DNA from 4 places in the Parafrankia sp. Ea1.12 genome. Region 4 is predicted to be linked to each of the others. Evidence: riboswitches for the same ligand, from Rfam matches in the RefSeq annotation. Region 4 holds a riboswitch; each other region holds the start of a gene.

The links. A riboswitch is a leader RNA that binds a small molecule or an ion and turns the genes downstream of it on or off. The one in region 4 is predicted to bind cyclic di-AMP.
Region 1: linked by a shared signal. The riboswitch ahead of FMEAI12_RS01680 (transglycosylase family protein) and the one ahead of FMEAI12_RS19345 (C40 family peptidase) in region 4 are both predicted to bind cyclic di-AMP.
Region 2: linked by a shared signal. The riboswitch ahead of FMEAI12_RS14515 (transglycosylase family protein) and the one ahead of FMEAI12_RS19345 (C40 family peptidase) in region 4 are both predicted to bind cyclic di-AMP.
Region 3: linked by a shared signal. The riboswitch ahead of FMEAI12_RS27165 (peptidoglycan-binding protein) and the one ahead of FMEAI12_RS19345 (C40 family peptidase) in region 4 are both predicted to bind cyclic di-AMP.

Annotation. Positions count from the first base shown of each region.
Region 1 covers NZ_UBIZ01000092.1:49,160-51,354, forward strand. Annotated here, with positions in the region: gene FMEAI12_RS01680 (transglycosylase family protein) at 96-779, opposite strand; cyclic di-AMP (ydaO/yuaA leader) riboswitch at 786-1,033, opposite strand.
Region 2 covers NZ_UBIZ01000295.1:19,845-22,039, forward strand. Annotated here, with positions in the region: gene FMEAI12_RS14510 (MFS transporter) at 1-607, opposite strand, end outside; gene FMEAI12_RS14515 (transglycosylase family protein) at 917-1,294, opposite strand; cyclic di-AMP (ydaO/yuaA leader) riboswitch at 1,307-1,483, opposite strand; gene FMEAI12_RS14520 (SDR family NAD(P)-dependent oxidoreductase) at 1,855-2,195, opposite strand, start outside.
Region 3 covers NZ_UBIZ01000459.1:21,420-23,614, forward strand. Annotated here, with positions in the region: gene FMEAI12_RS27165 (peptidoglycan-binding protein) at 205-984, opposite strand; cyclic di-AMP (ydaO/yuaA leader) riboswitch at 1,260-1,473, opposite strand; gene glyA (serine hydroxymethyltransferase) at 1,792-2,195, opposite strand, start outside.
Region 4 covers NZ_UBIZ01000348.1:16,645-18,839, reverse strand. Annotated here, with positions in the region: gene FMEAI12_RS19345 (C40 family peptidase) at 1-883, opposite strand, end outside; cyclic di-AMP (ydaO/yuaA leader) riboswitch at 1,043-1,170, opposite strand; gene FMEAI12_RS19340 (DUF305 domain-containing protein) at 1,970-2,195, opposite strand, start outside.

The DNA of each region.
Region 1 (2,195 bases), on a different contig from region 4:
GTGGGTCGGTTCAGGCCAGCGGGGGAGCGGGCGCCGCGTGCGGCGGTGGCCGTCAGACGGCCCGGCTGGTGACCGAGTGCGCCGGTCGGCAGACGTCAGCCGAAGGTGGCCGCCCAGGTCTGCGGACCCAGGACGCCGTCCACCACGAGGCCGCGTGCGGCCTGGAAGTCACGCGCCGCGGCCGCGGACCGTGGTCCGTAGCTGCCGTCGACCGTGAGGGGGTAGCCGAGGGAGGTCATCTTGGCCTGCCAGGAGCGGACTTCGTCGCTGACCTGGTTGACCATCGACGCGGTGTATGTCCGCGTCAGGTTCGGGACGCCCGCGGCTGCGGGCTGGGCGACCAGCGAGGTGCGCTCGGCCGCTCTGGACGCCTGGACCCCGGCGCCTGATGACGACGCGCCGGGCAGGAGCTGCTCGGAGCCCATTCCGCTCCCGCAGACCGGCCACTGGCCGAACCCGGAACGGAGTGCGAGTTGCAGTGCCGCTGCGTCCTGCACGGCGGGCGGAGCCGTGTGTGGCAGCCCCGAGTAGCCGAGGCTGCGCCAGGTGCCTGGCGAGAACTGGTAAGCGCCATAGTAGCCGTTACCGGTGTTCGTCGTGTAGTTACCGCCGGACTCGCATTGCCGTAGACCTTCCCAGGTCGTGGCGGCGTTGGCCGGCTGGCTCAGGGCGAGTGTTCCGCCGACCGCCGCGGCGATGACGGGGACGGAGACGAGAGTGCGGGCCCGGCTGCGGGTACTGCTGCGGCGTTGTCGGCCACTGGTACGTGCGTCGGACATGCGTGAGTTTTCCTTCCCCACGCCTGCGAGGTGAGCTGTCGGGTTCGGGCAGGGAAAAAGCCCGGCCGCCAAGTCAGGAACTCCGGAAATCCTGTGCCTTCGGCAACGGAGGACAAGCTTCCTCCTCGTGCCGTCGGCGTTAGCGGCTTCACCCCAAGGTCCCCAGAATCGGCGACCGGGTATTGGTTCCCCCGCTCCTGCCATCGGGTTTCTGTTTCCAACGGATGGGGGCAGGGATTCGGCGTGCCACCCGTCGGGTGCCCGGCCTGTCTCCGGGCACGGCGAAGACCATAACCACGCCGTCAGGTCGAATGACAAGCACTGAATGCCTCGGGTGAAAAAGAGCACACCGTCCGGTGGCTGCTTGAGGTTTGATCACGGTGCTGGTATCGCGCGCGCATGCGCGCTCATTAACTTGGCGACCGCGTCGTGGAGGGTGGTTCGTACCGACAGATCACACTGGTGAAAGATCGTTACCATTGGGCGTGCTGTCGGCAATCAAGCCGAATATGCGAGAAGGCTACCCGCGGCCGGCCAGGCCGTCATCAAGCAGCTAGAAAATTCATATCGTCGTGCTGATACCAGCCCGCATGCCGTGATGTGTGAGAAACGCAACTGTAACTATGAGTTAACTTGTTGGGGTGTTTCTGTGACTGCTTGCGGGGTGGTGGCGTCCCTCGGGGTCGGGTCGGTACGTCCCATTCGTCCCTCGGATCGATCTTGGCTGAGGTGGGTCCGTGTGTGTCTCTCGCCCGTGATCGGGCGATCGCGTGGGCTGTCTGGTGCCTCTCTGCGTGCCCCGAAGTAGCCCCGTTCGGGCGGGAATCCGAGCTGTCCCGCGGGCCCACGGGCGGGGCGGCTCGCGGTTCGGCCACGGCGTGCGTCTCGGGGCGGGCCGGAAGAGGTATCACCGGGGCGCACGAACGGGTGCGCTCGGGTCACCGCGGCAGCAGCGTTCGGCGCGCGGCCGCATGTGTCGGCATGTGTCGGGTAGGACGCATCGGGGCCGCTGAGACACATAGGAGCCCACGCGAACGCTGCGTCCGGTGTGGACTCCGATGGGTCGTGCGCGTGGTCTCGGCAGGCTTTACCCGATCCGCAACCCATGAGGGGCCTGTGGTGGGCTGTGGGCTTCGGAGTGTCCTGGGTTGGTATGGGCGCCGATGTCGCGCCGACCGCCCGCACGATCTTCATGAGGCCTCGCCGGGCGGGTGACGCCTCGCGTCCACATCGAGGGTGCGCTTCCGCATGGATAGGAGCGGGTGCACACTCTGTTCCGAGTTGGCGCCGTGTGCTCCGCTGGGCACCGCGCGCCCACGATAGCTTTGTGTGCCTATTTGGGCACTATGCGTCCCGGGTGTCATTGGGTGTCCGGATGGCACTGAGCGTCCCGGATGGCACTGGGCGTCCCGGGCG
Region 2 (2,195 bases), on a different contig from region 4:
GTCCGACGGGGTCCAGGCGGCGTGGGCTCGGCGCGCGGGACTCGGGGACGAAGCGGTGCGTGAGCACCAGCGCGGCGAGCCCGATCGGGATGTTGATCCAGAAGATCGCCCGCCAGCTCACCGTCTCGACGAGGATGCCGCCGAGCACCGGGCCGAGTGCCATGCTGATCCCGATCACCGCGCCCCAGAGACCGATGGCGCGGGCCCGTTCCCGCGGGTCGGTGAACGTGTTGGTGATGATGGACATCGCAACCGGGTTCAGCATCGAGCCGCCGACGGCCTGCACCATTCGGAAGGCCACCAGCCAGCCGAGCCCGGGCGCGAGGCTGCACAGCAGCGAGCCTGCGGTGAACAGGGCCAGTCCGGTCTGGAAGATCCGGCGGCGGCCGAGCCGGTCGCCGGTGGAACCACCGAGCATGAGCAGGCTGGCCAGGACGAGGGTGTAGCTGTCGATCGTCCATTGCAGGCCCGCGGGCGACGCACCCAGATCCCGGCGCAGTGCGGGCAGGGCCACGTTCACGATGGTGCCGTCCAGCCCCACGATCAGCAGACTCATGCAGCAGATCGCGAGAACGGCGAACCTGCGGCGGCTGGTCGGCTCGGCCATCGACAACCCACCTCTCCGGCCGCCGCCAACTCGGCCGCAGGTGCGCGGGCGGACGACTGTTCAGCGTACGGCAGGTCTCTTTTCCTCGCGCTCGCGCTCGTGCTTCCTCGCGCTCGTGCGACGCGGCCGGTGGTACCGAAACGCCGGTGGCCCGGGTGTCGACACTGACACCCGGGCCACCGATCGCGTTCCACGGACCATCTGTCACGCTCAGCCAGGGCTCAGCCAGGCTGGTCCGTCACCTGTCTGCTCCATTCGACGGCCGCGTCAGATTCATTCGACGGGCCGCGTCAGAGCCTGGGGGCTGGGTCAGAGCTTGGGGCCCCAGCAGCTCTTCGAGGCGTACCACGGGCTGGTTCCCTGCTGCGCGTACAGGATGTGCGCGCGCTTCCACTGCTCGGCGGCGCTTGCGTTCTGCGGGAGACCCTGACCACCGACGCCGCGCCAGGTGCTCGGCAGGAACTGGAACAGGCCGCCCGCGCCGATCTCGTTGACCACGCGGGGGTTACCGCCGGACTCGCAGGGCACAACCGCGCTCAGGAAGCGGTGTGCGTCCGGCCGACCCGCGGCGCTGGCGGGCTGTGACATCGCGATTCCGCCGCCGATCGTGGCGGCGAGGAGCGGTGCGACAAGCAGCGCACGGCCGCGGCGGATGGAACGACTGGTCTTACGAGCACGCGAAGCCATAACGGACAAAGTGATGCCCCTCCCCACGCCTGCGAAGTTAGCTGTCGGGTTCGGGCTGGGATTTACCCGGTCGCGCTACGCGACTTCACCCCGAGGACGTCTGTGATCGACGCCCGAAGGTTGGTTCCCCCGCTCCCGCCCTGAGGTTTGTTGTTCACCGGGCGGGGCAGGATTCGGCGTGTCGCCCGGTGCGCGCTTTCCTGAACGAAAGCACGGCGCAGACGTTACACACAACGGACCAACAATTGCCAAGGCTCTGTGGCGAGCACCACATGGCCCATCGAAACCTTGAAGATTCTCCGTAGACGGCGTATCACGCGCGCAGGCGCGTTCCTCTTTAACGGACCGTCCCATCACCGTGACCGCCCCGCCACGATGGCCGAGAGCGGTGACACGGAGAGTGGGTGACGTGCTCACCTCGGCGCAGGAATTCGACCCGTGAACCGGGAAGAAGTTGCGCGAGCATCAAGTTGGAAATGGTCCCGGCGTTCGTCCGGGCACCACCCAGACCTGTTGACAGGCCCCTGATGCGGACGAGTCGTAATTTCGTCCGTTCCGGGTCAGATTTCCGGAGTCGGCAGCGCAACCTCCGGAGCCGGCAGAGGCACGACCCCGTGGTGCGCGGTCAGGCCCCCGTCGGCGACCAGCGTCGTTCCGGTGATGTAGGACGACTCGGCGGAGGCCAGGAACCAGACGGCCGAGGCCAGCTCGCCCGGCTGCCCCCAGCGCCCCATCGGAATGCGGCGGCTCACCGCCGCGGTGGACGCCGGGTCGGTGCGGTGGCGCGCGGTCAGCGCCGTCTCGGTCAGGCCGGGGGCGACGGCGTTGATCCGGATGTTCTGGGCGGCGTGGTCGAGCGCCGCGGCCCGCACCATGTTGATCACAGCCGCCTTGGACGCGT
Region 3 (2,195 bases), on a different contig from region 4:
GTCCTGCCTGGCGGGCCAGAACTCCGAGCCTGCCCGGATCCGGCCCGGCGGTCCACTGAAGCGGCAGGTCGGCCGTGTCGGGCGCGCCACCCCCGCCCGGCCACGGGCTTGGCCACGCCGCCCGGTCGCCGCCCCGTCGCGGCCCGGCACCGGCGTGCCCGGGCCGCGACGTGGACGGCTCGACGGCCGCGCGCCGCCCCTGGATCAGGCGAACAGCCTGTCGTGGGTGAGCGGGCCCACGACGCCGTCCGGGACGAGGCCGTTCTTCTTCTGGAAGTCGACGACCATGTGGTTGGTCTGCGGACCGAACCGGCCGTCGATGGTGATCGGGTAGCCGATGGCGGCGAGCCGCTTCTGCACCAGCGCCACGTCCCAGCGGACGCCCTCGACCCCGAGCCGCATGTAGCCCGAGCTGGCGGGCGCCGGTGCCGTCGCGGCCGGTGCGGCCGGTGCGGCCGGCGTGACGGCCGAGATCGTCCGGGCGCCGGTGCCGCTGCCCACCGCGGCCGCCGCCGCGGCGCCGCGGGCCAGGTACTTCACGTGCATGCCGTTCTTGTAGGCGCTCCAGGCACCGATGCCCTGGCTGGCGCATACCTGCCGTGCGGCCCAGGCGTTGACGTTCGGGTCGTAGAGGTTGCGGCTACCGACCCAGCTCGAGTGCGCGCGCATGTTGATCTGCCAGAGGCCGCGGGAGTCCTCACCGACCGTCGCGTGGGCCGTTGTGTTGCCGCCCGACTCGGCCAGCGCCACCGCGACCCAGGTGCTCAGCGGAATCCCGCGGCAGGACGGCAGGCCCGCGTTCTGCGCCGCCTGCGCGATGGTGACGTCGGAGACGGTGGCCGCGCTCGCCGGGCCCGCGGTGAACATCAGGCCCGCCGACGCGCCGATGACGCTCGCCGCGGTGACCACGGCGGCGCGGCCTCGCCCGGGTCCCCGTCCGGAGGTGTTCGGACGGCTGGACCTGCGGTGCTTTCCATGCGACATCTAAGAATCTCGTTTCTGCTATGAAGAACAGAGCTTCTGAATGTCCGGATGGGAAATTGATCCGTACACGGATCAAAAAGTTACGGCAACGATTCGCCCGGCGAGGGAAGCATGGCTCAGTGCGCCGGCGTTCTGTCGGCGTAAAAGTATTCCGGACCTGGTGGGTCTAGATTTCCTGCGTCAACCCCGGGATGCGGGCACTGTGCGGCCGCGGCGGCTGCCCGAGGGACGGGTGAAAGGCCCGCCTGGGTGATCCAGACATGCGTGCGTACACGACGATCCTTCCCGTACGCCTGCGAGGTTAGCTGTCGGGTTCGGGCCGGGAAGCCCGGTCGGCCTTTACCGCATCTGCGGCGCGGTCGACTTCACCCCGAGGACGGCCGCCCGTGCGCGGGTGGCCGTCCGGAGGAACGTGGTTCCCCCGCTTCTGCCCTGCTGATCGCTAGGAGGGGACGACGGGCCTAGGGCAGAACTCGGCGTACGGCCCGTCGCTTGCTGCGAGCCAGGACACCGTAACGAACTACTAAGGGTAATCGCAAGTACTAATTTTCTTGTACCGACGGCGCATCCTGGTCACGATGCGTACACAGAATCGAGATCGAGACACTCCGGGCAGTAACCGGCGACGCTGCGGCGCGGGCATCCGCCCGGACGTCGCCACACCCGGCGCGGACGGCGACCGGGGCTGCGGGGGAGCTGGGCCGGGCATGCCTCGGCCCGGGCGCCTTCGTGCGCGCCCGGGCCGAGGGTGAGGGGGAGTCAGCGGTGCCGTTGGGTCGGCCGGCTGGAGGTTCCCCGCTGGGTCGGTCAGACCCAGCCGGGCATCGGGTAGGCCGACATCAGGTCCCTGACCTCGCCCGCGATCCGCTCGATGGTCGCCTCGTCCGCGTCGCCGGCGGCCTTGACGGCCTCGTCGATCCAGGCGGCGAGGGTGGGCATCTGCTCCGGACGCAGCCCGCGGGTCGTGATCGCGGCGGTTCCCAGGCGCACCCCGGACGGGTCGAACGGCTTGCGCGGGTCGAACGGCACCGTGTTGTAGTTCAGCTCGATCCCGGCCCGGTCGAGTGCCTTCGCCGCCGGCTTCCCGGCGACTCCGCGACTCGTCAGGTCAATGAGGATGAGATGGTTGTCGGTGCCGCCGGTGATGAGATCGAAACCGCGTCCGGAAAGCGCCTCGGCGAGCGCCTTCGCATTCGCGACGACCCGGTGCG
Region 4 (2,195 bases):
CGCCACCGGCGTAGATCCCCATGTGGTAGATCGCGCCGGGCTGGCCGAAGAAGATGAGATCGCCTGGCTGTTCGGAGCCCTGAGCGATCCTGGTTGTCGCCGCGTACTGCTGGTCGGTGGTCCGGGGAAGTGTCTTGCCGAGCTGCTTGTAGATGTACTGCACCAGGCCGGAGCAGTCGAAGCTGTACGGCCCGGTCGCCCCGTAGACGTAGGGCTTACCGGCTTGCCGCGACGCCAGGTATACGGCTTTCTCCCCGAGCGTGTTGGCCGGGATGCTGACGTCGACCGCCGGAGTCTCGACGTTCACGGCATTGCTGGTGCCCTGCACAGATACCGGCGGCGGGGCCGGGCGTACGCGCAGCGTCGCCTCGTTCTCCGAGCGGGCGGACTGGAGGGCGTCCGTTCCATCGAAGATCACCGTGACGTTCGTGGTGATGAGGACGCGGGCCGTGTAGGAGGCGAAGCCACGCTCGTCGGTGGTCAGGTGCAGGAAGGTCGCCCAGCCGGTGGGTAGCTTGACCTGTACCTTGATGAGCTGGTCCGCCAGCGGGGCGTGGGTCTCCTCGTTGAACAGCGAGAAGCCGACATTGACAGGCTCGTCCGCGTTGACAGTCACGTCGGGGTTCGTCACGCGCAGACCCACGTCGATCTTGGACGACAGAGTCGGTGCAGAGATGTCCGTCGTGGCATCAAGGACGGTGCGCGACGCGCCCTCTCCCGCGGCACCCTGGACGGGGCCGTCGACTGCCACCCGGGACCCGATCTGGGTCGCGAGCGTCAGTGACGTGGTGTTCGTGCTGTCGTCCAACGCGCCGTCCGAGCTGGGCTCCGGCGCACATCCAGCGAGAGCCATACCGGAGACCACGACAGTGCCAGTGGTCACCGCTGCGACAGCGCGGGCCCGCGCTCTGGCCCGGCTCGACGCTGTGGGGACGGACGGAGCCCGGTGGCGACCGCGTCCCTCCTGTCGGCGTCTTTCTGCATCAAGCTGCGCACTCTGCGCAGACACCATGGTGATCCTTCCCCTACGCCTGCGAGGTGATGCGAGGTGAGCTGTCGGGTTCGGGCTGGGAGCCCGGCCGAACGCCCCGTGCGTATTCGGCTTCACCCCAAGGGCATCGAAGGAGGCGACGCCCGGAGGAACGTGGTTCCCCCGCTCCTGCCCCAGATGCAAGTCGGAGGGGTCACCGGACCAGGGGCAGGATTCGGCGTACGGTCCGATGCTGCAGCAGATGCACACACTACCAACTACAGAGCATAGTAGGTAGCAATCGGAAGATCTCAGAAGATCTTCGACGGACATCCACGCCGCTCCAGCAAGATCTAGGTTCGCCGAGCGGAGTAGACGCGCCTTTGGAGTGCCTTCGATCACCAGATCGCGGTCAGACCGCCACCCAACCAAGCCTCCCCGGGCCCGCGCAGCGAGGATCAGGACAGCAATTCGGCGCACTGCGTCCGGACACCACCCACCCTTCGCGAGGCTCGGCACCTACTACGAGACATAGTTGCCCGGGGTGAGGGGATCTCTCGGTGCTGACCTCTCCACCACCGAAAGACATTGATCATCGAGACTGGTGGCTGTCGGAAGGATTGACGGGACGTCTGTCGGGGCCGCCAAAGCCGCTGCGGCCCGCGGTGTCCGATGAACGGTCGGGTAGTCCGGGTGGATCGTCTTGCCCCGTCGCCTTGCTCGCAGGTCCGAAACGGGCCGTTAAGGCCACCATCTCCGGCAGGACGGTCTCCGGCACCGGCCTGGTGCCATGCCACGAGGGCCGCTCGCGGCCCACACCTGGTCCATGGCCTCGACTTCGAGGTCTCCCAGCCGTTCCGCTGTTCCGGTCGTCAGCTGTCTCGTCGTCAGGTCATTCGCCGCGACCGACGTTCGCGTTCGTCGTGCCGAGTGTCGCGCCTGGGACCCGAGGTGCCCTGGGACACCGGCGCGCGGCCGGTGCCCCAGGGCCCTGCTCGGCTATCCGGTACCGAGCAGGCCCTTCATGGTCTCGACCTCTGTGGTCTGCGTGGACTCGATCGTCCTGGCCAGGGCCACGGCGTCGGGGAACTGTCCGTCCCGCTGTTCGGTGCGTGCCATCGCAATCGCACCCCCGTGGTGCCGGATCATCATCTCCAGGAACATGCGGTCGAAGTTCGGACCAGACGCCGTCTGGAGAGCGGTCAGGTCGCCCTCCGACATCATT